4 regions of the Erwinia sp. BNK-24-b genome follow, and region 1 is predicted to be linked to each of the others. Evidence: predicted binding sites of a transcription regulator. Region 1 holds the regulator's gene; each other region holds the start of a gene.
What was found. Region 1 encodes CRP, which controls carbon source genes, mostly activating them, when cyclic AMP is high. Its sites were predicted from a motif close to ATGTGANNNNNNTCACAT; they were not measured.

Region 1 (4,468 bases):
GATTGAACCGGCCGATATTGAAGAAGGGATGAATCGCTTTGCCACCGCAGTGAAAAAGCTGCTGGCTTAAGACGAATAGCCGGAGGCTGAACACCTCCGGCTATTGCTCAGGCGGATTTTCTCAGATGGCGCGACAGCCAGCGTCCATGATGAGGTCGATTGCTCCACGCCAGCGATGAGATAGTGTGCATCACGCCCAGGTGGCTCAAAATCCTTTTTACATGCCTTTCCAGAACCGTTACCGCTCCCTGATGAAACTCAATCTGCGCATCCAGCACGTTGCTGTCAGAGCTGGGGCCATCATATTCCAGCCGCTGCTGGCAGCGCTGTAGGGCCACTTCGCAGGTCTGTAAATAGCGCTCGGCAAGCTGTGGCGTCAGCATGGTATGTTCGCGTGCCAGGATGGTCATCGCATTAATGTGTTCAACAATGAACTGGCTGTGCGTTACCCACAGTTTCATATCGGCCAGATAGCTGGCGTTAAATCCCGGTTCCTGCATCGCCTGATTTAGCGAGTTAAACAGCGCATTGTGCGCCTGATTAACCCGCATGCGTTGCCATGCCAGCTTTTGCGGATCCTGTTCGTTGCCCAGCAGCTGCCGTAAAGCTTCCTGATAGGTTTCCAGCGCGTCGTGGGCGTTCTGTCGCAGCAGGCCGCTCTGCCACTGCGGCCAGAGCCAGACCATGCCGCCGAAGGCGATCAGGCAACCCATCAGCGTATCCAGCAGGCGCGGCAGTAGAAAATCGGCACCGTTCAGCGCCAGCAGCTGCAGTGAATAGACCGCCGTGACGGTAAAGCCAATCATCGCCAGGCCGTAAAATTTACGAATAACCAGATAGCCAGCCAGCGTCAGCGTTAGCATCACCAGCAGCACGGCCGATTCCGGCACCTGAAACCGTAGCGTCAGGGCGGCGATAACCAGTCCGGCAAGCGTGCCCAGCGCACGGTGCTGGATCCTTACCCTGGTCGCGCTGTAGCCGTTCTGGCTGACGAACATCACCGTCATCAGTATCCAGTAGGGCTTGGGCAGATTAAAGAACAGGGCCAGCGAACTGGCGAAAGCGAGCATCACGGCAAATCTGGCTGCGGTACGCAGCGCCGCGGACTTCAGGGACAGATAGCTTTTAATAGCGGGCAGCAGCGGCAGCCGTTTTTGCCTGTCGGCCATTAAATCGCGCTGATAGAGCGGCCGCTGGGTTCGTAACACGCGGGCGATGCGGTTAAAGTGATAAGCGCAAAAATTACCCACCGGATTGGCAGGATGCTGACGGGCGATTTTTTCCAGCGCCCGCAGCTGTTTCTCCATGCTGAAACGCTCAGGTAGCTGGTGATACAGGATATTATCAGCAAGCTCCCGCAAACGGGCGGCGATGGTCAGCGCATTCCAGCGGATCACGGCTTCAGCATGACTTTGTTCGACCAGCTTCTGCACCTCTTCCGGCTGGTGCAGGCTGACGGCGATATGCTCCTGCAAATCCAGCGCTACCTGGAAAGCACGGGTCAGCCGTTTGTGATGATTGTCATTGCTGGCGGAGAGCATGTGCATCTGCTGATAGCAGGTGGTAATCAGATCGACCGCCTTTTGCTGACGAGCCAGCAGCGGCGGCAGCGCTTTTTCCGGGTCGGTCAGTTTGGTGAGCAGCGTATATTTGGCTTCGCAATAGTCAGCCAGCTCGCGGTAAAGCAGGCTCAGCGTTTCCCGCATCGGCTGCTCTTTCCACAGCCAGAACCAGAACCAGTTAAAAACGCCGTACCAGACGGTGCCCAGGATATAGAGCGAAGGCGGCTCCCAGATCGGCATGCGTCCCGCAAGGCTGAGGGTAAAAATCCCGGCAATTAAGGCGCCGGGCAGCAGTCTGCCGTGTAGCGGGCTGATTTCGCCGGTCACGCCCAGCAGCAGCGCCATAAAAAACAGGATAGCGGGCAACGGAACGGCATGCTCGCCCAGATACTGCACCAGGAAACTGCTGAGGGCGAACAGGCCCCCGCCGATAAGCAGGCGCTTAAAGAAGCGTTTGTGCGGCGTGTCCAGACCGGCAATATTGCAGCAGGCAGGCACCAGCGAGAAGAGAAGGCCATTTTGCAGACTGCCCAGCAGCCAGCCAACGGTCACGGGCAGGCACAGCACCAGCGTCTGGCGCAGCGCGTAGTTAACTTCGGGATGATAGATGAGTCGGCGCCACATAATCTGGATCTGCTAAAAAGGCGCAATAGCGATATTGCGCCTTACTCTCAGAACGGCTTAGCGTGTGCCGTAGACAACGATAGTTTTACCGTGAGCGGAGATCAGATTTTGATCTTCCAGCATCTTCAGGATACGCCCAACGGTTTCACGCGAGCAGCCAACGATTTGACCAATTTCCTGACGGGTAATCTTAATCTGCATGCCGTCCGGATGGGTCATGGCGTCCGGCTGCTTAGCCAGGTTTAGCAGGGTTTGCGCGATGCGACCTGTCACATCGAGGAAAGCTAAATTGCCCACTTTCTCTGAGGTTACCTGCAGGCGACGCGCCATCTGTGAGGAAAGACGCATCAGGATATCAGGGTTGACCTGAATCAGCTGGCGGAACTTTTTATAAGAGATTTCAGCCACTTCACAGGCAGTTTTCGCTCGTACCCAGGCGCTGCGCTCCTGGCCTTCTTCAAACAGGCCAAGCTCGCCAATAAAGTCGCCCTGATTGAGGTAGGAAAGGATCATCTCTTTGCCTTCTTCATCCTTGATCAACACCGCTACCGCGCCTTTGACGATGTAGTAAAGGGTTTCTGCTTTCTCACCCTGGTGGATCAGCGTACTTTTGGATGGATACTTATGAATATGGCAATGTGACAGGAACCATTCAAGTGTCGGGTCTGTTTGCGGTTTGCCGAGAACCATTCGCTGTTATCCTCTGTTGTTATCGTGCCTAAATACAGGGGCAGAGTTCCCTGACAGGCGTTGAAATAGTCAAGCGCTTCCCAATGCAGGAATTTTATTCGGCTCTCTGTTGAGTGCCGGGCTCGTTATGTCGTCCCGTTTCGTCTGGTTTGTAGAGTACTGACGAAATTCAGCTTTGTTTGTAGCACAGCTTTGCATGGGTGTCTTCTGTTGTCTCGCTTCAGCATAGCGGGAAATCTGCCCGATTGCCGTTTTAGTTATCAGAACATCTTCATAAGTTAACTAAATGAATTAGAGGAACTTGTTACACCGACAGCGACAACGCGGGCAGCAACATTCTCCATTTTGAGAGAATCCTTACCCCCGGGTAAGCATCAGCCGCCGCGCGCTTAAGCCGGAAGCGCTACTTAATTTTCTTGCCTTCAATCAGCCGCTTGACCAGCGGGCCCATGATCAGCTCCATCGCCAGACCCATTTTGCCGCCCGGCACCACCAGCGTATTGATATGGGAAATAAAAGCGCCCTGCAGCATCGCCAGCAGATAAGGGAAATCGATATTTTCCAGCGCCTGAAAATGGATCACGACAAAGCTTTCATCAAGCGAGGGAATACCACGCGCAGCGAAGGGATTGGAGGTATCCACCGTCGGCACGCGCTGAAAGTTGATATGGGTACGGGAGAACTGTGGCGTAATAAAGTTAATGTAATCTTCCATTGAGCGCACTACGGAGTCCATTACCGCCTCGCGCGAGTGCCCGCGTTCGCTGGTGTCGCGGATCATTTTTTGTATCCACTCCAGATTGACGATCGGCACCACGCCAACCAGCAGATCGACATGCTGCGAAACGTTATTCTGCGGCGTCACCACGCCGCCGTGCAGTCCTTCGTAAAACAGGACATCGGTAGGTTCCGGCAGCGGCTGCCACGGCGTAAACGTACCGGGAACCTGGTTCCACGGTACTGCCTCGTCGTAGGTATGCAGATATTTTCTGGACTGACCGCTGCCGCTGCGGCCATATTCCACAAAGGTCTGTTCCAGCAGGGAGAAGTCGTTGGCTTCAGGCCCAAAATAGCTGATATGGCGGCCCATATCCCGCGCTTTGCGGATCGCCATGTCCATTTCAGGCCGGGTATAGCGATGGAAGCTGTCGCCTTCCAGCTCGGCGGCGTGCAGGCCAAGCTGTTGAAATATTTTGCGAAAGGCCAGGCTGGTGGTGGTGGTGCCTGCGCCGCTGGAACCGGTTACGGCAATCACTGGATGTTTGGCGGACATAAGCATTTCCTGTGAGCGTTATTCCGCCATTGTTAGCACGTTTTATTGTTCGTTGTCATCTGTTGCCCGGTAGTGAGCCGGGCAACGGCGGCTTATTCGATAAAGGTAAGTGCGAATAATGGTTTAGCGGCCAGTGAAGTCAGATCTTTGTCTTCCGGGTAGTGGGTAAGCAAAGGGAAGAAGACGGCGCCGCCGATAATACTTCGTCCTTCGTGGCTTTGCGTATGCAATCCCCACATGTTCTGGTAAGTCATGGGAACAAGCTTGCCGTCGAGTTCGGTATTGCCGATATACAGCATAATGTGGCCGTCAATATGAA
Region 2 (4,468 bases), 1.1 Mb from region 1:
GCCTGAGGCAACACGGTATGGCAGAAAATCTGCGAGGGGCGATAACCAAGCGCCCGCGCGGCTTCAATCTGACCATTCCCTACGCTCTGGATGCCGGCGCGAACAATTTCTGCAGCATAGGCTGACTGATGCATTACCAACGCGATCGCCGCCGCGCTAAAGGGGCTAATTAAAGCATTGGACTGAGCACTCCAGATCTCACCTATACCCGGAATCGACAGCGCAACTTTGGGATAGAGCGCGGCAATGTTGTACCAGAGAAACAGCTGCACCAGCATCGGTACGCCACGGAAAAACCAGGTGTAGGCCCAGCTAACGGCGACTAATACCGGGTTGGAAGACAACCGCATAAGCGCCAGTACGGTGCCAAAAGCGAAGCCAAATATCACAGAAATCGCGGTAAGCTGCAGGGTCATGAGCACCCCCTGCAAAATAGAGGGACCGGTAAAGTTCTCTGCGATGACTCCCCACTCAAAGCGGGGATTGTTCATCATTGAGTGCGCCATCGCCACGACGCGCAACAGAACAACCAGCGCGCTTAGCCAGCGTCCGTAATAACGTTTACTGGCGATTTTCAACTCGTCGGTGTGGTCCCGAACTTCACTCATTTGAAGATCTCTTCATTACGTTTAGCTTCAGTCACCGCGCCAAAGCCAATTCCCCAGCGATCGAGGATTTTTTTATAGCTACCGTCTTTAATAAGCGAGTTCAGAGCGGCCTGAACGGCAGGTTCAAGTGCGGAATCTTTCGGGAAGGCAACCGAAACCGGGGCATCATTAACGGTAATTTCACCAGCCAGGGTGAGAGGCTTAATCACTTTGACCTGCCACAGCAACCCTTCATAGGGTCCAAGGAACATCGGCACGCGGCCGCTGACCACTGCCTGTACGCCCGCTGGACGGTCCGGGAAAACAGCAACCTTGACTGGCTTTTTACCTGCGGCTTCACAAGCTTTGCTGGCTTCTTCCAGCCGTGTTACCTGCGTGGTACCGGAACCCGCGCCCACTTCTTTGCCGCAAAGATCGTTGAGGGATTTAAATGGCGCGATCCCGGCATCTTTTCGGGAAATAACGCCCAGCAAACTGGCATTGTAATAGCCGACAAAATCAATCTGTTTCAGACGAGCTGGCGTGGCGTTGATATTTGATAAGGCAACATCGTAACGCCCGGTTTTCAGGCCAGGAATGATATTGTCAAAACCTCCGGTATCGCGCCACTGCACGTTAAGACCCAGACGTTCACCGACGGCGTTCATGATATCAATCTCACGGCCAGCCAGCGTTTTGTTATCTTCCTTAAAGAAGGTCGTCGGCGGGGTATTAGGGTTGGTTCCGGCAACTATATAGCCGCGCTTTATTATGTCCGCAGGCAATAGCGTTTTCAGTGTCGGATCGGCCTGAACATGAAGAGTACTGTCGGTGGCAACAGATTGTTCAGCAGCAAACGTTGTGTGTGCGCTCAGAGCTAGTGCTAAAAGAGTCATGCCTTTTGCGAATTTCACTGGAACCTTTCTCCTGATATTTAAAAGTTTCCCTGCAAGGGAAAGGCACTGAGGTAGCGATGTGTTTTTAACGCAATAAGGCGTAACCATTTATAGCCTTATAGTTTTTTCATCCTCAAAATGTCCCAATGCTATTTTCAGGGAATAAAGGCTTCGATCACAAATGCGAAAAACAGCTATCTATTGCCAGATTTCAAGGGAAAGGCCTCTCTTCTCTTCCTGACTAAAACTGCGTTTTTTTGGACACCTGCGCCTGATCGGGTTGATAGGTCATAGAAGCATGTTTCAGTGCCTTAAAACATCCTCGTTTCGTTCTGCCGCCGCTTCCCTTTAATATTTTGAATTTTAATACTTTATCCAGAAATTTAGCCTCGTCTAAATCTTCAAACTATGTAAAAAGTGTGATGCGGATCACTTATCCATTGAATTTTAAACAGCCGCCACTAGAATTACGCGCTTTGGGATTTGATACGGAGCAGAAGCCTATGTCTGAGATGAACATCGTTTCACGCAAAGTTGCCTGGTCACGCGTTCTGGCTCTGGCTGTCGCTGCCTTTATTTTCAACACCACAGAATATATGCCGGTCGGTCTGCTTTCGAACATCGGCCAGAGCTTTGGCATGGAGTCCGCGCAGGCGGGCATTATGCTGACTATCTACGCCTGGATCGTGGCGCTGATGTCGCTGCCGCTGATGCTGATGACCAGCAATACCGACCGGCGTCTGCTGCTGATTGCCATTTTCAGCCTGTTTACCTTTAGCCACGTGCTGGCGTTTTTCGCCTGGAGCTTTGACGTGCTGCTGCTCAGCCGCGCCGGTGTCGCCCTCGCCCACGCGCTGTTCTGGTCGATAACTGCCTCGCTGGCGGTTCGGCTTGCGCCGCCGGGTAAAAGAGCCCAGGCGTTAAGCCTGATTGCGACGGCTACCGCTCTGGCTTCGGTACTGGGCCTGCCGCTGGGCAGAATCATCGGTCAGGCCTTTGGCTGGCGGAGTACTTTCCTGGCTATCGGTGCCAGCGCTTTCGTGCTGTTGGGTCTGATTTTAAAAATCATGCCGCGCGTGCCGTCAGAACATACTGGCTCACTGAAGAGCCTGCCGGATTTGCTGCGCCGTCCGGCGCTGGTTGGGCTGTACGTGCTGGCCGTAGCGGTGGTGACCGCGCACTTTACCGCCTTCACCTACATCGAACCTTTTGTGCAGAAGGTGTCTGGTTTCGATCAGGGCTTCGCTACGCTACTGCTGCTGATTTTTGGCGTGGCGGGTATTACCGGCAGCATCATTTTTGGCAAGAGCGGTGAAAAGCGCCTTACGCCACTGCTGGTTGGCTCCATTGGCGTGCTTGCGCTGTGCCTCCTGCTGCTGTCGCCGGTTGCCGTTAGCAAAACGGGATTGGTTGTGCTGAGCCTGTTCTGGGGCATGGCGTTTATGATGATCGGCATGGGCATGCAGATGAAAGTCCTGACGCTGGCGCCAGACGCTACCGACGTTGCCATGGCGATGTTTTCAGGCATCTTTAACATTGGTATCGGCGCGGGCGCGCTGCTGGGGAACAAAGTGAGCCTGGATCTCTCTATGTCCTCGGTGGGCTATGTGGGTGCCGTACCGGCCCTGGCAGGCTTGCTGCTGGCCGTGACGATTTTCCGCAAATACCGCAGCAAACAGGCTGAACCTGAAAGCAGCGTGATCACCGAAGTGAAATAGGTCCTCAGGCAACCGCTGGCGCACGGCGGTTGCCTGTAAATCTGCTTTCTGGTCTTTAAAAACGCTGTGCCGATATTACCCTGCCCCCCGCCTTTAGTTAATTCCCCTGCTTAATTACAGTAAGTAATTAAAAAATCATATGCTTACCTTCTGTTCCAGCCAAAAACAGAGAACGCCGGCCATAACAATCAGCATCCCCTTTGTTTATATCAGGTTACGGAAATTTCCCACCTCGACAGTACAAATAACAATGTCTTATAAAACATGGCGATATTCTCAAAGCGAGCCGCTGAAACAAAAATGTCATATTGTTGACATAGGCTGTCATTACACTTTTTGAGGCAGTAAATTCACCACGGGTAATCAAAATGGCAACGATTAAGGCAAAGAATTACAGGGACGCTAACGAGATGCTGCAGTCCGGTATCAGCAAGGTTGAACTGGCCTATGACATTGACAGCGATGATTTTTTCCGGTTTGCGAGCCACTGGTGCGATCGTGGCGCAAAAATCTCCCGCGGCAACGAGCACTTTGTTGTTTCACTAAAAGGGATGAATATTCCGCCCAATAAATAATGCCACGCTTTACGATTGTGGTTCTGACCTGCTTTAATCACCGCTTTGGCGATTAAGCAGGAGCAGCGATGAGTTCTGAACAGATAAGCTTCCGGTACCCGGCCTGCACGCCGTCCCTGGGGCCGTTTCTCACCGACATCAGCTGCTCTTCTCCGGCAGGACATGCTGATGTCCTGCTGCTACAGGCTCGCTATCACCTCGCCTTGTACAGCGACGCTCTTTTTATGACGTATCAGCTGCCTTTTCCTGCTCATCTGGGTAAAGCCGTGGCAAAGCGCCGCGCTGAATATCTTGCCAGCCGCGTTTGCGCCCGGTATGCCCTGACGCTGTTTGGTTTTACTGATTTCGTTCTGGCAAACGATGCGGATCGCGCACCCGTCTGGCCGCAAGGCATGGCTGGTTCACTTTCGCATACTCGCCAGCGGATCGGCTTGCTGCTGACTCGCGAGGCCAGCGGCAAGCTGCTGGGCGTCGATTGTGAAGAGTTTATGCAGCCAGAGACGGCAGAGGAAATGCAGAGCATGGTTATCAGCGCACGGGAAAAAGCCGTGCTCGCCACCAGCCACCAGCCTTTTGCTACCGCATTGACCGCCGCTTTTTCTTTAAAAGAGAGTCTTTATAAAACGCTGTTCCCGGCCTTTCGCCAGTTTATGAACTTTAACGAAGCCGAGATAACGGCCTGCGATAGCGCC
Region 3 (4,468 bases), 750 kb from region 1:
ACCGCCGCCATGTTGAACCCGAAGCGGGCAGTATTATTTACGTTGGCTTCTCATCGTGGTCGTTACCAGGCGGTGAGGGAGACCTTAATCAACAAATTATTTCCGTTTTGACGCACCGGGTGCCTGACTGATGAAAAAAACCTATCTTCTCAGCCTGCTGGCGATTTCCGTCGCCTGCGCGTGTCAGGCTCAGGCCGAAACTTTTCCGGATCCGGTCGGGCCGTCGCAGTCCGATTTTGGTGGCGTCGGCCTGCTGCAGGTCCCTACTGCCAGAATGGCCAAAGACGGCGAGTTCAGCCTCAACTATCGCTATAACGATCAGTATCGTTTCTATTCTTCTTCGGTGCAGCTGTTCCCGTGGCTGGAAGCAACTATCCGCTATACCGATGTTAAAACCCGTCAGTACAGCAACGTGGCAAGCTTCAGCGGCAGCCAGTCTTATAAAGACAAGGCGTTCGATCTGAAAGCGCGGCTGTGGAAAGAAGGCTACTGGCTGCCGGAAGTGGCTGTTGGCGCACGCGATCTGGGCGGTACTGGCCTGTTCGACAGCGAATACTTCGTGGCGACCAAAGCCTGGGGCCCGTTTGATTTTACCCTCGGTCTCGGGTTTGGCTATCTGGGCAACAGCGGCACGGTGAAAAACCCGTTCTGTGAAGCGGACAGCAGCTACTGCTATCGCTCTGACAGCAGCGGGACGGCGGGTTCGGTTAGCGATAAAGACCTGTTCAGAGGTCCTGCGGCCATCTTTGGCGGTATTGAATATCAGACGCCGTGGCAGCCGCTGCGCCTGAAGGTCGAGTACGAAGGTAACGACTATCAGGATGATTTCGCCGGTCGCCTGGAGCAGAAAAGCAAGGTTAACGTCGGCGCAATTTACCGTATTACCGACTGGGCCGATGTAAACGTCAGCTACGAGCGCGGCAACACGCTGATGGCTGGCTTTACGCTACGCACCAACTTCAACGATCTGCATTCAGCATCGGTTGATGTGCCTAAGCCTGCTTACCACCCGCAGCCGCAGGGCGAGTTCCTGGAGCAAACGGTAGTGGCAGAGCAGCTGACGGATCTGAAATACAACGCCGGCCTGGCCGGACCGAAAATTCAGGTCAACGGCGACACTATGTATGTCTCCGGCCAGCAGTCAAAATATCGTGATACGCAGGAGGGCGTCGAGCGTGCCAACCTGATCATGATGAATGCGCTGCCGCAGAACGTCAGCAAGCTGAGCGTGACCGAAACTCGCGATGGTATGCCGCAGGTTACCACGGAAACCAGCGCTGACAGTCTGCGCCAGCAGCTGGAAGGTTATCCGCTGGGCAAAGAAAAAGAGCTGGATCAGAAGCGAGTAGAGCCGGTCAGTCCGGGCCATACCGAGCAGGGCTATTTTATTGATGCGGATCGCTTCAGTTTTAACCTGTCGCCGGTGCTTAATCAGTCCGTTGGCGGTCCGGAAAGCTTCTACCTTTACCAGGTTGGCGTGATGGCCAGCGCCAGCTACTGGCTGACCGACCATCTGTTAATTGACGGCAGTGTTTTTGGCAACCTGGCGAACAACTACGACAAGTTTAGCTATAACGGCGCACCATCCGACTCTTCGCTGCCGCGCGTGCGTACGCACATTCGCGATTACGTTGAAAACAACGTCTATGTGAATAACCTGCAGGCCAACTATATGCACGAGTTGGGCAATGGTTTCTATGGTCAGGTTTATGGCGGCTATCTGGAAACCATGTACGGTGGCGTGGGTGGCGAGGTGCTTTATCGTCCGCTCGATTCTGACTGGGCGGTTGGCGTCGATGCCAACTACGTCAAGCAGCGCGACTGGGACAACATGATGCAGTTTACCAGCTACAACGCGAAGGTTGGCAATCTGACCGCCTACTGGCGGCCATCTTTCTTCGACCATCAGGTGCTGGTGAAGGCGAGCGTGGGTCAATATCTGGCTGAAGATAAGGGTGCAACTATCGATGTTTCCCGCCAGTTCGACAGCGGGGTAATTGTGGGCGCTTACGCAACGAAAACTAACGTCTCGGCAGAAGAGTACGGCGAGGGCGACTTCACCAAGGGCTTCTACATTTCTATTCCAATGGATCTGTTTACCGCGACGCCAACGCGTGGCCGTGCGCAGGTTAACTGGACGCCGCTGACGCGCGACGGTGGACAGATGCTGGGCCGTAAATACCAGCTGTATGACATCACTACCGATCGGGATAAAAACTTCCGCTAAGGTGCAAAAGGGACGAATAATTTCGTCCCTTTTTTTATGCGTGATGCCTGCCCGCGTCCGGTAGTCGGTATGTGGCTGACAGGCGACTTTTTAAAGCAAAACTTGTGAAGCTGCTCACACTAAAGCATATTGTGGCGGTCAGGATGGCTGACGGAAATATGTGTTTGCAGAGGATGTTAATGATGAACGCCACGCGTATCGCCTGGTTATTACAAATGGTTTTGAATGTGGGACTGATTAGCCTGGCCTGCATTCTGGCGGTGTTTCTGGGAAAAGAGACGCTGCATCTGGCTAACGTCCTGCTGAATACCGGCGAGCAGACCTCTTCCTATCTGCTGATCGAAGGTATCGTCATCTACTTTCTTTATTTCGAATTTATTGCGCTGATCGTGAAGTATTTTCAGTCCGGCTACCATTTTCCGCTGCGCTACTTTGTTTATATCGGCATCACCGCGATTATCCGGCTGATCATCGTCGATCATAAAAACCCGTTTGATACGCTGGCCTATTCCGTCGCGATTCTGATTCTGGTTGTCACGCTGTGGCTGGCTAACAGCAACCGGCTAAAGCGCGAATAGCGGCAGGTAATTGCAGATCTTCCGGGTACAAAAAAACCGCCATTAACGGCGGTTTTTTTGTGCTGGTCAGGTTAAGCGGCCTTACCAGCAATGTTGATTAACGCAAGCGCTCTCAAGCAGCAATATAGTGTGCCTTCAAGTGCTGTATGTCAAGTGTACGAATTGCTGGTTTGGTGTACAATTCCCGCGGCCCTTTTCGCCGCCTTAAGCAAGCGGGCACCGGATCAGGAAAAGGATTTCCAACGGCCGTAAGCGTAAGCGTTCTCAAGCGCTTGCATTCACGCTGTCAGCTCCGGTGGTGGCATGGTGAAGCGGTCTTATCAGGGCCGCACAATGAAACGGTACTTTTGTATTGTGCTCATTGTTTCTGGTGCGCTGTGGTCATCCGGAAGTGGGAACTGGTCAATTTCCAGTAACTCGTTCACGGTGATCGTCAACGTAGCAGGCAAGTAAGCCAGGAGACCGTCCTGCGGGGCGGTTTTCCGCTTCGCCTTTCGATTAAAATTCTGTTTAACGTCTTTTGCCTTGCGCTACAGGTGGCCGGCTAAAGCGCGAATAGCGGCAGGTAATTGCAGATCTTACGGATACAAAAAAAACCGCCATTAACGGCGGTTTTTTTGTGCTGGTCAGGTTAAGCGGCCTTACCAGCGATGTTGCGTCACGAAACTAACGTAAGCACACCCATGCAGCAACATAGTGTGCCTTCAAGTGCTGTATGTCAAGTGTACGAATTGCTGGTTTGGTGTACAATCCCCGCGGCCCTTTTCGCCGCCTTAAGCAAGCGGGCACCGGATCAGGAAAAGGATTTCCAATGGCCGTAAGCGTAAGCACACCCATGTGCTTGCATTCACGCTGCCAGCTCCGGTGGTGGCATGGTGAAGCGGTCTTATCAGGGCCGCACAATGAAACGGTACTTTTGTATTGTGCTCATTGTTTCTGGTGCGCTGTGGTCATCCGGAAGTGGAAACTGGTCAATTTCCAGTAATTCATTCACGGTGATCGTCAACGTAGCAGGCAAGTAAGCCAGGAGACCGTCCTGCGGGGCGGTTTTCCGCTTCGCCTTTCGGTTAAAATTCTGTTTAACGTCTTTTGCCTTGCGCTACACTAGGGCACCTTATTTAACTGTCCGGAGAAGCGCAATGACCGATGCCGCGCTAACACAGTTGCGCGCCCTTGAGTGGCTCCCTCTTTCTGCACCAGCGCTGACCGCGCCGCTGCTCGACTGGCTGATGGAAGAAGACTCCATGACCCGCCGTTTTGAGCGCCATTGCCAGAAAGTGACGGTGAAAATCCTGCGTGAAGGCTTTGTCAGTGCAAAAGAAGCAGGTGCCGATGCCGGGCTGCTGCCTGCGGAGTCGCGCTACTGGCTGCGCGAAATTTTGCTGTGCGGTGACAACGAGCCATGGCTGGCCGCCTGCACGCTGTTGCCCGAATCCACGCTGCACGGGCCGGAACAAAAGCTACAGCAGCTTGGCACTCAGCCTTTAGGTCGCTATCTTTTCGCTTCTTCAACGCTAACTCGTGATTTTATCGAACCGGGAAGAAGCGATGACTTATGGGGACGTCGCTCACTGCTGCGCCTTTCCGGCAAGCCGCTGCTGCTGACCGAACTGTTTTTACCGTCCGCGCCGCTTTACGCGTCAGCGCAGGCTGAAAGGAAGAT
Region 4 (4,468 bases), 200 kb from region 1:
CGCCGCAGCAGCTATAGAGTGCGTGCCGAAGCCCAGCGCCAGCGCTTCCAACTGCCTGCCTGGCCCACCACGACCATTGGCTCTTTCCCGCAGACCACTGAAATTCGCGGCCTGCGGCTGGACTTCAGGCAGGGCCGTCTGGACAGCAGTAATTATCGCACCGGCATCGCTGGACATATCAAACAGGCGATCGTCGAACAGGAGCGTCTGGGCCTGGACGTGCTGGTGCACGGCGAAGCTGAACGTAACGACATGGTGGAATATTTTGGTGAAAACCTGGACGGCTTTGCCTTTACCCAAAACGGCTGGGTGCAGAGCTATGGCTCCCGCTGCGTCAAGCCGCCGGTTATCATTGGCGACGTCAGCCGTCCGCAGCCCATTACCGTTGAATGGGCGAAATATGCACAATCACTGACCGACAAACCTGTTAAAGGCATGTTGACCGGCCCGGTCACTATTCTTTGCTGGTCTTTCCCTCGTGAAGACGTTTCCCGCGAAACTATCGCGAAGCAAATTGCCCTGGCGCTGCGTGATGAAGTCGAGGATCTGGAAAAAGCGGGCATCGGCATTATCCAGATTGATGAGCCAGCGCTGCGCGAAGGGCTACCGCTGCGCCAATCTGACTGGGCCGACTATCTGCAATGGGCCGTGGAGGCGTTCCGCCTGAACGCTGCCGTAGCGCGGGACGATACCCAGATTCATACGCATATGTGTTACTGCGAGTTCAACGACATTATGGACTCGATCGCCGCGCTGGATGCCGATGTGATTACCATCGAGACTTCGCGTTCGGATATGGAGCTGCTGGAATCGTTTGAAGATTTTGACTATCCCAACGAAATTGGGCCGGGCGTTTACGATATTCACTCGCCGAACGTTCCGAGCGTGGAATGGATAGAGGCGCTGCTGCTGAAAGCAGCGAAGCGTATTCCGGTAGAGCGTTTATGGGTCAATCCGGATTGCGGTCTGAAAACGCGCGGCTGGACGGAAACGCGGCAGGCGCTGGCAAACATGGTGGAAGCCGCCCGTCAGCTGCGTAAAACCATCGCCTGAGCTTAATCTTGCGGTGGTATCGGGGCGCGCTGCGCCCCTTAAACTGCTGACAAATTTACACGGTCAGTGCGTTGCGGCATTTTTTGCAGGGACACCGTAGCCTCCGCAGCTGTTCACTGGCCTGAATGCGACCTGATGTTTGCACATGAGTTTGTCAACATTCTCCTGGGCGCGCTGCGCCTCTTATTTAACGTCGTGCTGCCGGAACCAGGCCAGCATGCGCTGCCAGCCATCTTTGGCGGACTCTTCATGATAGCTGGGGCGATAGTCGGCGTTAAAAGCGTGTCCGGCATCCGGGTAAACGATAATTTCCGCCGTTGAGTTCGCCGCACGCAGCGACTGGCGCATCGTCTCAATACTTTCCTGCGGGATACTTTCATCCAGGCCGCCGTAAAGCCCCAATACCGGCGCGTTCAGTTCGGTAGCAATATCCACCGGGTGCTTTTGCTGCTGCATGGTTTTGTCGCCCACCAGCTTGCCATACCAGGCAACGCCCGCTTTCAGCTGTGGATTATGAGCGGCATATAGCCAGGTAATCCGGCCGCCCCAGCAGAAACCGGTGATGCCCATATTGCGCATATCGCCGCCGTGGCGCGACGCCCAGTTTGCTACGTGGTCGAGATCGGCCAGCACCTGCGTATCCGGAACTTTGCTGACTAACTCTGTAAACAGGGTAGGAATATCGTTGTAGTCGTTGGGATCGCCCTGACGGAAATAAAGCTCCGGCGCAACGGCCAGATAGCCTTCCGTAGCCAGACGGCGGCAGATATCGCGAATATGCTCGTGCACCCCAAAAATTTCCTGTACTACCAGAATGACCGGCAGCGGGCCGCTGGCATTACGCGGTTTGGCATGAAAAGCGGGCATATTTTCGCCCTGAGTCGGGATGGAGGTTTCTCCGGAAATAATATCAACGCTGTCGGTAACGATGGTGGTTGCGGCGGCAGGTGAAACCGCAGGAGCGAATCCACCACGGCTTTGAGTCTGATTATCGTCGGTTTTCATGGTCTCTCCGTGCATGCAGTAGCGCAATCAGCTAACTATAGCCAGGATTACGTTGCGGGCAGATGAAGTCTGTTTGCCATTCTTAAACGGCGGCGCAGCGCTAACCGCCTGAAAAAGGCTTTTGTGTGATCAAACTCACTATTTAATAAGTTCCAAATGTAATTTTCATTGTTCGTGGTGAAGCTACTCACACAATTGTGGGCCGATTTACGCTACTGTAGACGTTTTTCCCCTATCGATTTTCCGTCACAGGAGTTTGCCATGGCACAGTCAGACGTTTTTCACCTGGGTTTAACCCGAGCCGATCTTCAGGGCGCGACCCTCGCCATCGTGCCGGGCGATCCGGAACGAGTAAAAAAAATCGCCGCGTTGATGGATAATGCGGTACATCTGGCTTCACATCGCGAATTCACCACCTGGCGCGCTGAAATTGACGGCAAAGCGGTGATCGTTTGCTCAACCGGCATCGGCGGCCCTTCTACTTCTATCGCTGTTGAAGAGCTGGCGCAGCTGGGCGTACGTACCTTTCTGCGCGTAGGCACCACGGGCGCAATCCAGCCGGGAATCAACGTTGGTGACGTGCTGGTGACCACAGGCTCCGTACGCCTGGACGGCGCAAGCCTGCACTTTGCGCCGCTGGAGTTCCCGGCCGTAGCTGATTTCACCTGCACCACCGCGCTGGTAGAAGCGGCTAAAGCTGCAGGCGCCACCACGCATATTGGCGTAACGGCCTCTTCCGATACCTTCTATCCGGGACAGGAACGTTACGACACCTATTCGGGTCGCGTTGTCAGCCGTTTCCAGAACTCCATGAAAGAGTGGCAGCAGATGGGCGTGCTCAATTATGAGATGGAATCCGCCACCCTGCTGACGATGTGCGCCAGCCAGGGACTGCGTGCCGGTATGGTTGCTGGCGTTATCGTTAACCGTACCCAGCAAGAGATTCCGGATGCGGAAACCATGAAGAAAACGGAAAGCGATGCGGTACGTATCGTGGTTGATGCCGCGCGTCGCCTGATCTAGCCCACCCAAACGTGGAGCATCACGCTTTTTAGCTCGACATTCCCCTGGCGCGACCTTACCTTTTCAGCCAGTGAAGGTTGTGCAGGAGAAAGCGAGTGGATGCAACAATAGGTTACGGCATCATCACCGGTCTGGCAGGTTTGCTGACTGGCTGGGGTGTCGCCTGGTATCAGAGTCAGCAGCGTGCGGCGCGTCAGGAAACGGAGCGCCGGCTGCTGCTGCAATCCACTGAACAGCTTCGTCAGGATCGCGACAGGCTGGCGCAACAGCTCACAAGCCAGCAGCAGACGCAGCAACAGCAGGAGCGGGAACTGCGCCAGCTGCATGGTGTCTCTGCCGCCGCGCAGGAAAAACTCACCCAGCTTGACCACTGGCGTAGCGAAGCCACCCAGCTCAACAACGAACTGCGTAACCAGCTGGAGATCAACAGCGCTCAGGAAGCCGAACTGCGCGAGGTCACTATTCGGCTGGAAGAGAGCAGGCTGGCGGCGGAAGAGAAGCAGCGTCTGCTGATCAACAGCGAGCAGCGCCTTAACGCGCAGTTTGAAAATCTTGCCAACCGTATCTTCGAAAACAGCAACCGTCGTGTTGATGAACAGAACCGTCAGAGCCTGGACGGTCTGCTTTCCCCGCTGCGTGAACAGCTGGATGGTTTTCGCCGCCAGGTGCAGGAAGGCTTTGGCCAGGAAGCGCGGGAGCGCCACACGCTATCGCATGAAATCCGCAGTTTACAGCAGCTCAATGCCCAGATGGCGCAGGAAGCGATCAACCTGACCAAAGCGCTGAAAGGCGACAATAAAATGCAGGGCAACTGGGGCGAAGTGGTGCTCAGCCGCGTGCTGGAAGCCTCCGGCCTGCGCGAAGGCCATGAGTACGAAACCCAGGTCAATATTCAGCTGGAGCAAAACGGCCGCATGCAGCCGGACGTTATCGTGCGCTTGCCGCAGGGCAAAGATGTGGTGATCGACGCCAAAATGACGCTGGTGGCCTACGAGCGCTATTTCAACGGCGAAGATGAGGTCACGCGCGAAGCGGCGGTTAGCGAACATATCGCCTCCGTTCGCAGCCACATTCGCCTGCTGAGCCGTAAAGATTATCAACAATTGCCGGGTTTACGCTCGCTGGATTATGTGTTGATGTTTATCCCGGTGGAACCCGCTTTCCTGGTGGCTATCGACAGGCAGCCGGAGCTGATTAACGAGGCGCTAAGCCAGAATATCATGCTGGTTAGCCCCACGACGCTGTTGGTCGCGTTGCGCACCATTAACAATCTGTGGCGCTACGAGCATCAGAGCCGCCATGCACAGCGCATCGCTGACCGGGCGGCCAGGCTGTATGACAAAATGCGCCTGTTTGTCGACGATATGTCTGCGATGGGACAAAACCT

Region 2: ACMGGR_RS06080 (sugar transporter) is a predicted target of CRP. The motif match lies at 1,901-1,918, and genes of this name have one in related genera.
Region 3: psiE (phosphate-starvation-inducible protein PsiE) is a predicted target of CRP. The motif match lies at 2,330-2,347, and genes of this name have one in related genera.
Region 4: udp (uridine phosphorylase) is a predicted target of CRP. The motif match lies at 2,182-2,199, and genes of this name have one in related genera.

The regions. Positions count from the first base shown of each region.
Region 1 is NZ_CP179901.1:268,672-273,139, forward strand. It holds gene argD (bifunctional acetylornithine/succinyldiaminopimelate transaminase) at 1-70, shown strand, start outside; gene ACMGGR_RS01180 (YccS/YhfK family putative transporter) at 108-2,186, opposite strand; gene crp (cAMP-activated global transcriptional regulator CRP) at 2,244-2,876, opposite strand; gene ACMGGR_RS01190 (phosphoribulokinase) at 3,280-4,149, opposite strand; gene ACMGGR_RS01195 (SH3 domain-containing protein) at 4,242-4,468, opposite strand, start outside.
Region 2 is NZ_CP179901.1:1,337,940-1,342,407, reverse strand. It holds gene ACMGGR_RS06090 (amino acid ABC transporter permease) at 1-608, opposite strand, end outside; gene ACMGGR_RS06085 (ABC transporter substrate-binding protein) at 605-1,501, opposite strand; gene ACMGGR_RS06080 (sugar transporter) at 1,987-3,201, shown strand; gene ACMGGR_RS06075 (hypothetical protein) at 3,570-3,776, shown strand; gene ACMGGR_RS06070 (4'-phosphopantetheinyl transferase family protein) at 3,845-4,468, shown strand, end outside.
Region 3 is NZ_CP179901.1:4,340,910-4,345,377, reverse strand. It holds gene ACMGGR_RS20055 (capsule biosynthesis GfcC D2 domain-containing protein) at 1-131, shown strand, start outside; gene ACMGGR_RS20050 (YjbH domain-containing protein) at 131-2,227, shown strand; gene psiE (phosphate-starvation-inducible protein PsiE) at 2,407-2,805, shown strand; gene ubiC (chorismate lyase) at 3,945-4,468, shown strand, end outside.
Region 4 is NZ_CP179901.1:67,614-72,081, forward strand. It holds gene metE (5-methyltetrahydropteroyltriglutamate--homocysteine S-methyltransferase) at 1-1,053, shown strand, start outside; gene ACMGGR_RS00350 (dienelactone hydrolase family protein) at 1,237-2,058, opposite strand; gene udp (uridine phosphorylase) at 2,320-3,081, shown strand; gene rmuC (DNA recombination protein RmuC) at 3,177-4,468, shown strand, end outside.